DNA from 2 places in the Pyramidobacter sp. YE332 genome. Region 2 is predicted to be linked to the other one. Evidence: riboswitches for the same ligand, from Rfam matches in the RefSeq annotation. Region 2 holds a riboswitch; the other holds the start of a gene.
What was found. Region 2 has a riboswitch for cobalamin ahead of RAH42_RS12765 (ABC transporter substrate-binding protein). Riboswitches for the same ligand answer to the same signal wherever they lie in the genome.
Positions count from the first base shown of each region.

Region 1: another riboswitch for cobalamin. It lies ahead of RAH42_RS10490 (sirohydrochlorin cobaltochelatase); the one in region 2 lies ahead of RAH42_RS12765 (ABC transporter substrate-binding protein).

Region 1 is NZ_CP133038.1:2,221,372-2,229,156, reverse strand. Features, by position in the region: gene RAH42_RS10520 (TolC family protein) at 1-1,231, opposite strand, end outside; gene RAH42_RS10515 (thioredoxin family protein) at 1,405-1,650, opposite strand; gene RAH42_RS10510 (M23 family metallopeptidase) at 1,698-2,054, opposite strand; gene RAH42_RS10505 (hypothetical protein) at 2,301-2,486, shown strand; gene RAH42_RS10500 (AMP-binding protein) at 2,649-4,121, opposite strand; gene RAH42_RS10495 (GNAT family N-acetyltransferase) at 4,272-4,682, opposite strand; cobalamin riboswitch at 4,903-5,094, shown strand; gene RAH42_RS10490 (sirohydrochlorin cobaltochelatase) at 5,230-5,529, shown strand; gene RAH42_RS10485 (sirohydrochlorin cobaltochelatase) at 5,511-6,122, shown strand; gene RAH42_RS10480 (iron ABC transporter permease) at 6,125-7,141, shown strand; gene RAH42_RS10475 (ABC transporter ATP-binding protein) at 7,165-7,785, shown strand, end outside.
Region 2 is NZ_CP133038.1:2,718,014-2,725,798, reverse strand. Features, by position in the region: gene RAH42_RS12785 (PLP-dependent aminotransferase family protein) at 1-911, opposite strand, end outside; gene RAH42_RS12780 (NAD(P)-dependent oxidoreductase) at 1,096-1,974, shown strand; gene RAH42_RS12775 (hypothetical protein) at 1,971-2,537, opposite strand; gene RAH42_RS12770 (ISNCY family transposase) at 2,501-3,364, opposite strand; cobalamin riboswitch at 3,491-3,739, shown strand; gene RAH42_RS12765 (ABC transporter substrate-binding protein) at 3,892-5,436, shown strand; gene RAH42_RS12760 (ABC transporter permease) at 5,524-6,513, shown strand; gene RAH42_RS12755 (ABC transporter permease) at 6,506-7,360, shown strand; gene RAH42_RS12750 (ABC transporter ATP-binding protein) at 7,370-7,785, shown strand, end outside.

The sequences.
Region 1 (7,785 bases), 500 kb from region 2:
CGACGCTGGATTTATAGCGCAACAGGGCCATGCGGTAATCTTCCTGCGCGCTGGCGACCTGGCGTGAAGCCACGTCGATGCGCTGGCGCGCCGATTCGAAGTTCAGCTGCGCCGACGAGACCTCCAGCGCGACCTGCCGTTTCACGTCTTCGATCTGGGCGAGCAGTTCCTGCGCCCGCGCTCTGTACTCCTTGACCTGGGCGCGGGCCTTGCCGCCGTCGTAGAAATCCCATCGCAGGCTGAGCGACAGCTTCCACGTGTCCAGATCGTCGGGCCAGAAATCGCGCCCCGTGTTGAAAACTTCTCCGCCGGCGACAATCTTCGGACCGGTAGACGCGCGCGACGCGGCGGCGACGGCCAGCGCGGCGCGGCGCGAGAAATCGAGCGCCTTCAGCTCGGGACGCAGGGCGTAAAGGCTGGCCTCGTCCCAGTGGGGCGCGTCTTTCGGCGCCGCGTTCCGGTCCGGCTCCGGCAGGTCGAATTTCGAGCGCAGCTCGGTGCCGACGGCGCGTTCGAGCGCGCGCCAGCGCACGTCCACGGCGTTTTTGGCGGAGATCACGTTCAGCTCGCCGTTGGACACGTCGACTTCCACGCGCAGCACTTCGTCCTGAGCGACGACGCCGTACTTGAAAAAGTTCCTGACCTGCGACAGATGTTCTTTGGAAAGCGCGAGCACCTCTTCGGCCACGGCCAGCTTGGCGCGGGCGCGCTGCAGGTTGTAATAGGAGACGAGCACGGCGTTCTCCACGGCCTGGCCGGTGCGGACTTCGCGGGTCTGAATGCCGCGGAAGGCCATTGTGCGCGCGGCGATCGTGTTCTCGACGGCGCCGCTGCTGAAAAGCAGCCACTGCACGCCGAGCGCGGCCTGATACGCCTCTTCGAAGGAATTGAGGGCGTAACCGCTGAAAACTTTAGGCGGATCGGACTTTGGATCGACGGTTACAACAGCAGGAACTTTTCCCTCCTCGCCCTGCCACGCCCCGGCGAGCGCGGCGTACAGCTTGGGCAGTTTGTCGGCGCGGGCCTGGGCGAGCTGCTGCCGGGCCTGTTCGATGCGGGCCTCGGCGGCCGCCAGCGAGGGATTGTTCGCGCAGGCCAGTTCAAGGGCCGTCTCCGTCGTCAGCACGGGACGTTCGGGGCGTTTTGAGGCGCGGCCGTCCTTCGCCGCGGCGGGGACGGCCAGCACAGCGGCCGCCAGAAGAGCGGCGATCGTTTCCTTGTACACGGGCATCAGCCTCCTGATCGGTCGGGCTTTTTCGCGCCCGACGAAAGATGCGTTGCCGCCATTATACATAAATTTGCGGGAATCAAGAAGCCGCAGCGGCAATTTTGTTCAGTTCCTGTAACCTGTTCGAAACGAAAACGCCCCGCCGTGAGGCGGGGCGTTCGCGTGCGATTTTCTCGCTATGCCAGGGCGGCCTTGAAGACTTTTTCCACGTCGGCCTTCTCGGCGTGCCCTTCGTGAACTTTCTCGCCGTCCACGAAAAACGTGGGCACATAATAGTAATCGTACTTCGCGGCGACGTCGGGCTGTTTCTTCTCGTCGACCATCTCGAACGGAACGGCGGCGTACTCGGGGTGTTCGGCCTTCAGCTCGTCGAGGCACTTGCGGGCCAGCTTGCAGTGAGGGCAGCTTTCGAACATGAACATGGTGATTTTTTCATCGTGGTTCCTCCTTGGATAAATAAAATCGAAGCCTAAAATTCGTACAGCACTTCCACGCCTTTGGGCAATCTTTGTGGTTCGAGCAGCGGCAGAGGATCGAGCGCCGCGCCGCCGCTGAAAAGGCCGAGGTGGAGGTGCGGTCCGGTGACGCGCCCCGTCGCGCCGGAAAGGGCGATCGCGTCGCCGGCTTTCACTTTCTGGCCGGCTTCGACGAGGTTCTTCGAAAGATGGAAATAGGCGGACAGCACGCCGCCGCCGTGATCCACGTAGACGGCGCCGCCGGAAAAATAATGGGCCCCTTCGAGCACGACCGTACCGTCGGCGATCGCTCTGACCGGCGTACCGACGGCGGCGCGCAGGTCGAGGCCGCCATGGCCGCTGCGGGGCACGCCGTTGTAGACGCGGAAGCCGCCGAAATACGCGGTGGGGATCCCCGGCACGGGGGCACGTAACGGCGCGGCAGCACGCCGCCTTTGCTGCGCGTCGCCAGCGCTTTCCGCACGAGCTGGCGCTCTTCGGCGATGCGTTTCAACTCCGACTGAGGCGGAGTGACCATCTTCGGCGCGACTGTGAGCACCTGTTTGGGGTAACGGTAGCCGGTCACTTTGATTTTTCGTTCGGCCCGGATCCGGCCTTTGGCACCGCAGTCGAACTCTACCTGCACGGGCAGCGTCGATCCGGCCAGTTTGGCGTCGTTGGGCGCGCCGAGGATCGTGCGCACGGCGTTGCGGCGCGGCGCGAGGACAAACTTTTGCCCGCGCCACGTCACCGTGACGTCGCCGATCGCTTCGTTGGCGCGCAGCTCCAGAAAAAAAGGCTGACCGATCGGCGCCTCTTCCGGCACCGTCAGCCGCATGCGCGCGGCAAACGCCGCCGGCATGAATGCGAACGTCAGCAGCAGCGCCAGGACAAATTTCTTCACTTCTTCTCTCACCTCTGAAAAAATTCGCCCGGGCGGCGAAAGCTTTTGGGCCGGCCAGACGTCACTCAAGCTCTCTCAGCTTGCGGCGCAGGATCTTGCCCGAAGGCGACACGGGCAGGCTCTCGACGAAATCGACCTTGCGCGGGATCTTGTAGTTGGCGAGTTTGCCCTTGCAGTATTCGATGATGTCGCGGTCGGTGACCGAAGCGCCTTCCTTGAGCACGACGAAAGCGCGCGGGATCTCGCCGTTGACGAGGTGGTGCATGGCCACGACGGCCGCCTGGGCGATCGACGGATGGACGTTGAGGATGCGTTCCACTTCCTGGGGATAGACGTTGAAACCGCCGACGATGATGATGTCGGTGAGGCGGTCGAGCACGGTGATGTAGCCGTCCGCGTCGTATTTGACGACGTCGCCGGTGTCGTACCAGCCGTCGGGGGCGAGGCGCTCGGCGGTGACTTCGGGCGCTTCGTAGTAGCCGTGGAACACGGACTTGCCGCGCAGTTTGAGCACGCCGGGCGTTTCCGGCGGCAGCGCGTTGCCCTGCTGATCGCAGACTTTCCACTCGTAGCCGGGCAGGACGGGACCGATGGTGCCGAGCTTGCGCGTCTTTTCGTCGTTGTTGAAGGTGACGACGGGTGAGCACTCGGTCGTGCCGTAGCCTTCGAGAATGGGATGGCCGAACAGCTCCATGCTGGCCTGGTCGAGCATCGTATTGAGCCGGTCGCCGCCGGTAATGACGGCGCGGACCGAGTTGATCTCGATGGGATTGTGTGCGGCCGAACGCTTCAGGAACTCGAGCATGGCGGGCACGAGGAACAGCACGGTACAGCCGGCGTCGCGGATCGCCTCGAGCGTTTTCAGCGGCGGCATGAATGCGGGCACGGCGGCGACTTTCGCGCCGGCGTATTGGGGCAGCAGCATGGAGAGCGTCAGGCCGAAGGAGTGGAAGTTCGGCAGCGCCCAGATGATCGTGTCGCTCGGATAAATCGGGAAATGTTTGCAGATCGAGCGCACGTTGTCGACGAAATTTTCGTGGCTCAGCGGCACGGCCTTGGGCAGGCCGGTCGTGCCCGAGGTCGTGAAGAACACGGCCCAGTCGGACGTCGTCGTTTTGCGTTCCACGCCGCGGAATTTGTCAAGCGTGCCTGTCGTCGGCTCGATCTCCACGACGGGGTAGCGCAGCACGCCCGCTGCGGCTTTGGCGTCGCCGCGCGCGACCGCGATCGCGAACGGCTGCACGAGGTCGATGGTGGGCAGCAGATTGTCGGTGCCGGCGCGCATGTTCAGCGGGACCAGCGTGCCTTTCAGGGTCCAGACGGCAAGAGTCAACGTCAGCAGCGCCGGGCAGTTGGGCAGCAGCGTCATGAGCCGCTGCCCTTCTTTGAAACCGGCCGCCGTCAGCGCTTCGCGTTCCGCGGCGACGGCGTCCAGCAGCGCCTGCCCCTTCAGCCACTCCCCGTCCCACCAAAACACATCCGCGGCGGCGCGTTTTCTCAAACTCTCCAGCAGGAGATCTTCAAGACGTTCCATTTGTTTCCTCCTCAGATAAAGCGGCGGCAGAATCTCCGCGCCGGCCGGCTCATTTCTCAGCTTGGCGCGCCCTGGCAAGGACGCATTTCAAGAATTCTACACGATTCTCCTTTTCAAGGCAAACGGATGCTTTTATGTCTTCAGTCCGGCTCAGCACTGATACTTCATGGGCACGAACTGGGGCATTTCGCTGAAGCCGAGCTTCTCGTAAAAGGCTTGGGTGCCCGGAGCGCCGACCAGACCGATCCAGTCGATCCCGACGGCGCGGAGTTCCTTCACAAGCCGGGAAACGATCTTCTTCCCCCAGCCCTGACCGCGGTAATCGGTGCGCACCACGATGTCCTGAATGTAAGCGTCGCTGACGCCGTCGGAAAGGGCGCGTCCCATGCCGACCAGCTCGCCGCCGTCGAACAGCGCCACGAACCGGAAGGAATTGGCCACCATCGCGGGGATGACGTCTTCGCTCCAGCCCTCTTCCCACCAGCCGGCATCCATGTAAAGATCGACGACCGCCTCGGGGCGGAGCGATGTAACCACTTCAAGGCGCAGTGAATTTTCCAATTAAGAAGCACCTCCATGAGAAATGTAACGCGATATTTTCTTCGATCACCGGTTATATGGTAATTTTTCGCCGCCAAATTGGCAAGCGCCGATTGCAGAATTTTGTCGCCGCGTCCGCCCCCAAAAATTCGGCGGCGCGTTTCTTCGGCACGGAGCCGGGGCTTCGTCATTTTCCGCCGCGCAAAAAACGTTTTCATCTTCGTTATGTTTCATTGAAGCGGCTGCGACTCCGTGTTATAATGACGGCAATCGAACATGGAACTCCGTTTAAAGAGGAAGCCGGTGGAAATCCGGCGCGGCCCCGCCGCTGTAACTCGGACAAATCCGAAGCACGTCACTGATCGCGTTATTGGGAAGACTCGGACGAGGATGAAGAGAAGCCAGAATATTCTTTAAAGGGAGCTTGCAAAGGGGGAATGTTTGCGTGGGCGAACTCCTGTGCGGCTGACCAGTGACAGCCGCGGCGGAAGGACACGACGCAGGGTCGTGTCTTTTTTTGTCTCCCGAGGCCCGAGCTTCGGAAAAAAATTTCATGAAAGGTCGTCTGATGAATATGTCCTTTAAGTCCATGATTCTCGCCGTCACCCTCGTGGCCGTCGCTTTCTCCGGGATCGCCTGCGCCAAGGAAGCCAAAAAGGAAGAGAAACAGGCCATCCTGATCACCTCTTTCGGCACCTCCATGCCCAGCGCCCGCAAAGCGATCGACAATCTGGTCGTCGCCGCCAAAAAGGCGTTCCCCGGCGCCGAGGTGCGCTTGGCCTTTACCTCCAACATCATCCGCCGCAAGCTGGCCCGCGAAGGCAAGAAGAACGTTCCCCCACGCCCGTCATGGCTTTGGCGCAGCTGAACGACGAAGGGTTCGCTACGGTCGGCGTGATGCCGACGCACATCATCCCCGGCGCCGAATACGACGAGATCAAGAACGTTGTCGAAGCTTGGGGCGAACTGAAAGGCAAATACGGCATCAAGGATCTGCGCCTCGGCAAGACGTTCCTGTCCAGCGTCGAAGGCTGCGACGAGATGGCCGCGATCCTCGTGAAGAGATTCGAAAAACTCGCCGGCAAGGACACCGCCGTCGTGCTGATGGGACACGGCACGCCGCACCATATCGCCAACGCCATGTACAGCCAGCTTCAGGTCGCCCTAAACAAAGTCGCCGACGGCCGTTTCTTCATCGGCACCGTCGAGAACACGCCGCTGATCGAAGACGTCGTCGCCGCGCTGAAGAAAGCCGGCTACAAGAAGACGCTCGTCTCGCCGCTGATGATCGTGGCCGGCGACCACGCCAACAACGACATGGCCGACAAAGACGATCCGGAGTCCTGGTACAGCATCCTCAAGAAGGAAGGCTTCGCCGTCGAGACTTACATCAAGGGCCTTGGCGAGGACAAGAACGTTACCGCCGCCTTCGTGGAACACCTGAAGGAAATGATGAAGTAAACATGCCTCCGTCGCCTGTCGGAAATCTCGAGCGCTGGCGTTCGCAACTTCGTGCGCGATACTTCCGCCTCGGAGCGGCGCTCGGCGTTCTGCTCTTTCTGACGGCGCTGTGGCGAATCACGCAGGGAGAGTGGAATATTCCACTCTCCCGCGTCTTTGAACTGCTCTCGCCGTTTCTTCCCGCCGCCGAGAGCGAGACCGCCGAGGCGCTGGTGATCCGCGCCGTCCGCCTGCCGCGGTTCTTCGCGGCGGCGGGAGCCGGGGGGCTGCTCGCCGTCTCGGGTGTCGTCCTGCAGGGGCTTTTGGCCAATCCGTTGGCCGAACCTTACACGCTGGGCATCGCCGCGGGCGCGGCGTTCGGCGGCGCGGTGGGATTTTTCTTCGACCGCTTGGCGGTGACGCCGACGGCGTTCGCCGGCGCGCTCGGTTCGCTGGCGCTGGTCAATCTGATCGCGCGCAAAAACGGCGGCAGCGGCGCGTATCTGGTGCTGGCGGGCATCGTCGCCAACGCCGTGCTCTCGGCGGGGGTGACGCTTCTCAAGGCCGTCGCCGACGACAAGCTGGGAGCGATCGTGCTCTGGCTGATGGGCAGTTTTTCCGGCGCTTCGCCCGCGGCGGCGCGTCTGGTCTGGCTGGGCGCGGCGATCACGCTGGTCCCGGCCTGGCTTTACGGGCGACGGCTCGACGCCGTCTCGCTCGGCGAAGGGCAGGGGGAAATGCTCGGCGTCGACGAGAAAAAACTGCGGCGGCGTCTGCTCTGCGCCGCATCGCTGGGCACGGCCATGAGCGTGAGCAGTTTCGGCATCATCGGTTTCGTGGGGCTGGTGGCGCCGCATGTCCTGCGGCTCCTCATCGGGCCCTCGCACCGGCCGCTGCTGGTCTTCAGCTTCCTCGCCGGCGCTCTGCTGACGGCGCTGGCGGACGGAGCGGCCCAGCGTCTCGGGGAACTGCCCGTCGGCGTGATCACGGCGCTGATCGGCGGCCCTTTTTTCTGCTGGATTCTGGTGAAAAGAAAATGACCGCGCCGTCTCTTTCGTATTGTTTGCGCGATCTCAGCGCCGGCTACGGGGACCGCGAAGTCCTCAGAGGCGTTTCCGGCTCGGTCGAACCGGGGTTGGTGACGGCTCTGATCGGCCCCAACGGCAGCGGCAAAAGCACGCTGCTCAAAACGCTGGGCGGTTTTTTGCCCTATCGGGGCAGCCTCGCGCTCGGCGGGCGCGAGATCCGGCGCTGTCCTCGCCGCGAGCTCGGCCGCCTGCTCGGCGTCGTCGCCCAGCAGGCGGTCATGAAAGCGGCTTTCAGCGTCTACGACGTGATCGGTTTCGGCCGTCTGCCGTACCAGCGTCTGCTGGCTCGGCGCTCGCCCGCGGACGACCGTGCCATTCAGGCGGCAGCCGAGCGTCTGGAAATCGCGTCGCTGCTCTTCCGCCCCGTCACCGAACTGTCGGGCGGCGAGCGGCAGCGCGTGCTCCTCGCCATGGTACTGGCCCAGGATCCGCCCATCTTTTTGCTCGACGAACCGACTTCGGCCATGGATCCCCGCCAGGCCCAGCATGCCTTCCGCCTCATGCGCGGGCTTGCCGCCGGCGGGAAAACTGTGATCGTCGTCGCCCACGACATCAACGCCGCGCTGTCCTGCGCCGACCGTTATCTCGCTCTCCGC
Region 2 (7,785 bases):
AATCCAGTCAAAAGCTGGTAACGTCGCTTCAGATCGCGGCATAACTCGGCGACGTGAGCGTCGAACTGAGGATGTTCGAGCACGCGCGCGGCGGCGCGGTGGAGCAGGGCGGGATAACACAGCGCCGTGGCCTTGAGCGTCATCACGGCGCGCTCGACCAGCTCGTCCGGCAGCACCAGCCAGCCGATGCGCATTCCCGGCGCGATGGTCTTGGAGAGGCTGCCCATGGAGATCGTGCAGTCGGGCGCCAGCGAATGATAGGAAGGCGGCGGCGCGGCGTCGAAGCTCAGCTCGCGATAGGGATCGTCCTCGACGATGAAGAAGCCGTACCGGCGCGCGATCTCCGCGACGGCGCGGCGGCGTTCGGGCGAGGTGCAGCGCCCCGTGGGGTTCTGAAAGTTGGGGATGACATAAAAGAAGCGCGGCCGGCACTTTTGCGCCAGGCGTTCGAGCTCGTCGGGCAGCGGCCCGCCGGCATCCATGGAGACGCCTGCGAGGCGCGCGCCGGATTTGGTGAAGCAGTCCAGCGTCTCCGGGAACGTGGGCGTTTCGCTCAGCACCGTGTCGCCGGGATCGATAAATAACTGGGCGAGCAGATCGGCGCCGCCGGTGCCGCCGTTGGTGACGACGATCTGTTCCGCCCGGATGCCGGCGCCGCCGTCGAGGCGGTTCTGGCGTTCGGCCAGGGCTTTGCGCAGTTCTTCGTCGCCCTGCGAACCGGGGTAGGCGAGTATCTGCGGCTCCTCGGCGAGCAGCTCGTCGAGGACGGCGCGCAGCAGGGCGCGAGGATAAAGATCCGCCGCGGGCTGTCCTGAGTTGAAGAAGATCATGTCCTTCGCGTCGCGCAGATGAAAGGCGTCCATCATGCAGCGGCGCAGGTTCTGGGCGCGGTGACTGAGTCTGTATTCCATGGTCAGGCCTCCTGACTGGGTTTTTCAAATTTGCGCCATTATAACATTTTCATACCGGCTTGATAAATATCCAGCGGAGAAAACTCGTGGCTCTTCATGCGAACGATCCGTGCTAGAATAAAACAAAAAGGAAGACGAGCGCGGCTTGCGCCGCGCGGGATCTGATGAAAAAGGAGAGATTCTGATGACTTTGAAGAAGATCGGTTTTGTCGGGCTGGGCGTGATGGGGAGAGCGATGGCGGCGAACCTGATGAAAGCCGGTTTCGAGCTGACAGTCTATAATCGCACGAAAGCTTCCGCCGAAACGTTGCTGGCATCCGGCGCGGCATGGGCCGACAGCCCCGCCGCGGTGATGCGCGCGGCCGAGGCGGTGATCACGGTCGTCGGCTATCCGCGCGACGTGGAGCAGGTCTACTTCGGCGAAAAAGGTCTGTTCGCGGGCTTTGCTCTGGGCAAGCTGGTCATCGATATGACCACCTCGTCGCCGCTGCTGGCCGCGAAAATCGGCGCCAAAGCGCGGGAGCTGGGCGGCGAGGCGCTCGACGCGCCCGTTTCCGGCGGCGACGTAGGGGCGCGCGAGGCCAAGCTGACGATCATGGCCGGCGGCCCGGAAGCGGCGTTCAAGCTGGCGGAGCCGCTGTTCGCCGCCATGGGCAAAGAATGGAGGCTTCAGGGCACATGGGGCGCGGGGCAGCATACCAAGATGGCCAACCAGATCGCCATCGCGTCCAACATGATGGGCGTCTGCGAAGCGCTGGCCTACGCGCGCACGGCCGGGCTCGATCCGCAGTCGGTTCTGACCAGCATCTCCGGCGGCGCGGCGGGCAGCTTTTCGATGAGCAACTTGGCGCCGCGCATGCTGAAGGGCGATTTCAAGCCCGGGTTTTACGTCAAGCACTTCATCAAGGACATGGGCATCGCCCTCGACTGCGCGCGGGAGATGAAGCTCGACCTGCCCGGGCTGGAGCTGGCCGACAAACTTTACCGCCGCCTGGCTGACGAAGGCGGCGAAAACGACGGTACCCAGGCGCTGTACAAACTGTATCTTGCTTCGCGTGCCTAGTTCCTTCGCAAACGACCCCCGGCGTCGCGGCAGTGGCACCGGACGGGCCATTGGGACGCTTTCCCTGGACAATGCTGCGGGTAAGCCACGCTTTCTTTGACGCTGGGAATGAGGATTCCGGCGGTGTGCGCTTTCACAAGCCCGCTTTTCCGTTTCTTTGCCGATGCCTCATCGGAGTTGACTCGTTTTTGACTTTCAACCTCCTTCATCTCGATCCGTCTGCCCTTGGAAACACCCCAGATCCGCCCGGTCGACGTTTCACGCACCTCAACCGTCGTTTGGGCCATCCCGAGGCAATCGTCCGCCGCCGGAACGTACCGACGACCTCCGTAGGAGATCATGCCGCCGTGATCCGTCCTGCGAGATTCGCGACGCGCAAAGAGAAAATCCAAATCGACTTTTCCTTCCGGCTTCACATAAACGTCCTCTCCCTCAGCCGGATTGACGGCAAACTTCCGATTGTGCCTGGCGATGAGCTTGGGCAAAACCTCGTTGGCCGCCGTGATATCCGAGACGCCAAGCAGCCTCAGCTCCCCGGCAGCCTGTCCTGCATCGTGTTCCAAAGACGTTCGACACGCCCCTTCGCCTCCGGCGTCAAGGCAAAGATCTGCCCGATCCCAAGATCCTTCAGCCCCCGTCCGAAACAACTTAACGGCTCCTCCTTCCCCGCCTCATTCCCTTCATTTTCTTCATTCCCTTCGATCCGATCCTCATCATCCTGCGCCCGTGCCTTTGGAGAGCGGAAAATCGTATGCCGGTCGCTGTAAATCGCCATCGGCAGCCCATACCCCTCGATCCCCATCCCCAGCGCGGCGACATAGCCCGCCATACATTCGTTCTCAGTGAAACAGGCGCCAGTCACGATCCCCGTCGCATCGTCAATATAAGCGTGCAGCGTCGCACGCCCGTTCCCCCTGCCAAACCATTCAAACGACGTGGCGTCAGTCTGCCACAACATCCCCGCGGCCACCTTCCGCGGTCGAGAACGGTGAAGCTTCGGCCGCCGCCGCGCACTCTTCTTGCTCCTGATCCCCTCGTCCTTCAGAATGCGGACGACACTCGAACGACTGATCCCGATCCCCTCTCGTTCGTTCAGGCATTCCGCAAAGTGAGAGAAGTTGAAATCGTAATAGACCTCCTCATACGCCTTCAGCACCGACTCCCGAACCTCATCTCCGATCCTGCGCCGAGACGTTCTGCCGCGGTTGCCGTGAACAAGCCCCGCCGCCCCTTGAACGACGAACCTCTTTTTGATCCTGATGATTTGCCGTTGACAGAGCCCCAGCTTTTCCGCCGCCTCCCTGTTCGTCATGCGTCCGTCGACAAGCGCTCCGATAATCCTGATACGATCCAGTTCCTTTTGTGACAATGTCATTCGCTCCTGTTTCATGAACGGTATTATCTCAGAGTGACATTTTCTTGGAACAGTTATGGGGGACTTTATCACTGAACAACGACATCTCTTCTTTGTCGTCAATTGATTTTTTCACGAAGTTATATTAAACTCGCTGCATGGAAAGAATTGCGGAAAATGTGTCGCCGTTTCCCTTCCGTTCGGCGGAAACGGCGTAAATGGAATGGGGTGAAAATCCCCGCGCGGCCGGCACTGTAAGCGCGAGGTCACGCCGAAGCGCCGCCGTGGTATGGGCGCCGGGACGAAAGTCCGTCACTGTGGCTTCGCCATGGGAAGACAGGCGTGAACGCGGCAAGACCATCGTCTTCCAGAGCGCGAGTCAGGAGACTTACACATTTTCGAAAGAAGCGTTCGCCGTGCCCAAAGCGAGCGCCGAGTGCGCGTGAAAACGGACGCGCCGGTTTGTGTCCTTGCGGACGCAGCCGGCGTGTTTTTTCGTTTTCACTCTCCGGCCAAAGCGCCAAGAGCGCGGTTTTCCGCGCAAGCATACTTTGGAGGCAGACATGAAAAAGAGTTTTCTTGCGGCGTTGGCTCTGGCAGCCGTGCTCTGCGGCACGGCCATGGCGAAGGACGAGATCGTGATCTCTACGGGCGTCAACATGGTGGCGGGCAAATTCGATCCCATTCTCGGGCACGGCGTATGGGGGCCCGATATTTTTCACTGCCACCTGCTGAAGTCGGGAAAGGACAACGTGCTCGAAAAAGATCTGGCGATACGCGAGAAAATCAGCGGCGACGGTCTCAGCTACACGTATGAGATCCGCCGCGACGCAAAGTTCGCCGACGGCACGCCGCTGACCGCCCAAGACATCGTCTTCACCTACGAGAAGACCAAGGCCAGCGCTTCGGCCGCCGACCTGACGGTCATGGAGAGCGTGAAGGCCCTCGACGATTTCACGGTAGAATTCACGTTGAGCGAGCCTTCGTCGCTGTTCCCTTACGCTCTGAGCTTTGTGGGCATCGTGCCGGCGCACGCTTATCACGAAGCGTACGGCGACCGGCCGGTGTGTTCGGGAGCCTGGCGCGTCGTCGATTTCCAGAAAGATCAGCAGTTGATTCTCGAACCGAACCCCTATTATTACGGCACAAAATCGCCGTTCCGGCGTGTCACGATTCTCAAGATCGACGAAGACGCGGCGTTGGCCGCCGCTCAATCGGGGCAGCTGGATCTCGTCCTCGTCAATTCCGAGTACGCGCACTCGGCGGTGGAAGGGATGGAGCTGCTGAGCCTCGACGTCCTGGGGACGTTGGCGGTGAACCTGCCGGTCATTCCGGAGGGAACGGCCCCCGACGGAAGCAAGACGGGCAACAACGTGACGTGCGACCCCGCGATCCGCAAGGCGCTGGATATCGGCATCAACCGCCGGCAGCTGGTGGAACGCGCTCTGAACGGCATGGGCACGCCGGCCTGCTCGATTGGCAGCGACACGCTTCCTTGGGCGGCTCATATCGATTTTGAGGACAATCGCGTCGAAGAAGCCAAAAAGCTCCTCGAAGACGCCGGCTGGAAAGATACCGACGGAGACGGCATCCGCGAGAAAAACGGCGTCAAGGCCGAGTTCACCGTCACCGGCCGCAGCAACGATCTGGATCGCTACAATACGGTGGTGGCGCTGGCTGATAACGCCAAAGCTCTCGGCATCCGCATCATCGCCAGATCGGCGCCCTGGGCGGAATGCCGAAAAGCCCGCGCGGTCCCTACGTGTTGGAGCGTCGGCGCTCCCAGCCCCATGGACTTCAGACTGTATTACCATTCCTCCAACATCAACAAGGCCGTCATCAACAATCCGTCGTCCTACAGCAATCCCGACGTCGACGCGCTCATCGACCAGGCGATGCGCGCCACGGACCAGAACACGGCCAGCGCGTTCTGGAGCAAGGCCGAGGCCCGTGCCGCCGCGGACGTGCCGTTTCTGTACATCAGCCGTCCCCGGAACAATTATCTCGTCCGCAAGGGGCTACGCCTCCCCCCGCTGAATAAGATCCCCGTACGCAATCAGGGACTTTCGGTCGTCGAGAACATGAACGAGTGGTCCTGGGACGACTGAGGCTTTTCATGAAGTTCTGCCGAAAGGCGGAATTCAGCCATGCTTTCGTTTTTTCGACACAGGACAAAGGAAGGAGCTCCCGTTCCCGTGAATAAAAGCCTTCTGAAATATCTGAGCGGCTCGCTGACGCGAATGCTGCTCTTGCTTGCATCCGCTTCGATGCTCAGTTTCTTTCTGGTCACCGCCTCGCCGATGAACGCCGTCGACGCCTTTCTGGGCGAGATCAACGTCTCCGACGAACAGCGGGCCCACATCGAAGAACAATGGGATTTGGACAAGCCGCCGCTCCAGCGCTATGTGATCTGGGCAAAACGCGCGCTTCACGGCGATTTGGGCAGGTCGGTGTCGCTGCATCAGCCGGTTGCGTCGGTGCTGCGCGAGCGTTTCAAGGCCTCGCTGCTGCTGATGGGCACGGCATGGACGCTCTCCGGCGCGCTGGGGCTCGTTCTTGGCGTCGCCGCCGGCACGTATCGCGACAGCTGGCTCGATAAGATCGTCAGGACGTTCAGCCTCGTGCTGGCGTCGACGCCGACGTTCTGGATCGGTCTGCTGGTGCTGGTGGTCTTCGCCGTCGAGCTGCGCTGGTTCCCGCTGGGACTCTCCATTCCGATCGGGCGCCTCGCCTCGGAGGTCACCTGGGGCGAACGGCTCCATCACCTCGTCCTGCCGGCGCTGACATTGTCCATCACAGGCGTGGCCAACATCGCGCTGCACACGCGGCAGAAGCTGATCGACGTGCTCGAGAGCGAGTACGTCGTCTTCGCCCGCGCCCGCGGCGAGACGCTCGGCCAGATCATCCGCCGCCACGGCCTGCGCAACATCGCCCTGCCGGCGGTGACGCTGCAGTGCGCTTCGGTGAGCGAACTGTTCGGCGGCTCGGTGCTGGCGGAGAAAGTTTTCTCCTATCCAGGGCTTGGCGCCACCGCCGTCGAGGCGGGGCTTCACGCCGACGCGCCGCTGCTGATGGGAATCGCGTTGTTCAGCGTCCTTTTCGTGTTCGCCGGCAACCTCGCGGCCAACCTCATTTACGGCTTCGTCGACCCGCAGATCCGCGAGGGAGGGCGCTCCAGTGTCTGAGCTTGCCTGCGCAAAACCGGCGAGGGCCTGGCTGAATCGCCGCCGCAAAACGCTGCTGATGATCGGCACGGGAACGCTGATCCTGTCGGGCGTATTCGTCTGGGGGCTGCTGCTGCCGCCGGAAAGTTTCGAGGCAAACTATTCGGCCCGCCGCCTGGCGCCGTCGCTGGCGCATCTGTTCGGCACGGACAATCTCGGGCGAGACATGTTCTACCGCACGGTCGCGGGGCTGTCGCTGAGCATCCGTATCGGCCTGCTGTCGGCGGCGATCAGTTCGGTGATCGCACTGGTCCTCGGCAGTCTGTCGGCGATCTTCGGCGGCACGGTGGACGCCGTGGTCAACTATCTCGTCGATCTGTGCATGGGCGTGCCGCACCTGATCCTGCTCATTCTGATTTCCATCGCCATGGGCGGCGGCGCGGCCGGCGTCATCACGGGCGTGGCGGTGACGCACTGGCCCAACCTGACGCGACTGATTCGCGCCGAGGTCATGCAGATCCGTTCGGCCCAGTACGTGCAGGTGGCCCGCAGGCTGGGCAAAGGGCCGCTGCACATCGCCGTACGGCACATCGTCCCGCACGTCTTCCCGCAGTACGTGGTGGGTCTGATCCTGCTGTTTCCGCACGCGATCCTGCACGAAGCGGGCATCACCTTCCTCGGCTACGGTCTGCCGCTGGACACGCCGGCCATGGGCGTGATCCTCTCGGAATCGATGAAGTATCTGGCGGCGGGGATGTGGTGGCCGGCGTTCTTCCCCGGAGTCGCGCTGCTGCTGGTGACGCAGCTTTTCGACGGCGTCGGCGACTATCTGCGGGTACTGATCGACCCGCACAGCGCCCGCGAATAGGAGGCCCTCATGAACGAAGACAAGCACATCCTGCTTGACGTGCGCCACCTGTCGGTCGGTTTCGAGAGCTACGACGCGCGGCTGGAGAAAGTGACGTTCCAGGCCATCGCCGATCTGAGCGTGACGCTGAGCGCGGGCGAGATTCTCGCCGTGGTCGGTTCCAGCGGTTCCGGCAAAAGCCTGCTGGCGCACGCGGTGATGGGCATTCTGCCCGGCAACGCGCGCACCGGCGGCGAGATGTTCTACCGCGGCGAAGCGATGACGGCGGAAACGAAAGCGCGGCTGCGCGGGCGCGAGATCGCCTTCATCCCCCAGTCGGTGGCGTTTCTCGACCCGCTGATGCGCGTCGGTCCCCAAGTCTGCGGCGTCCCGGGCAGGGGACGGTGTGCGAAGATGCGCGAAGCGTTCGCCCATTTCGGTCTGAA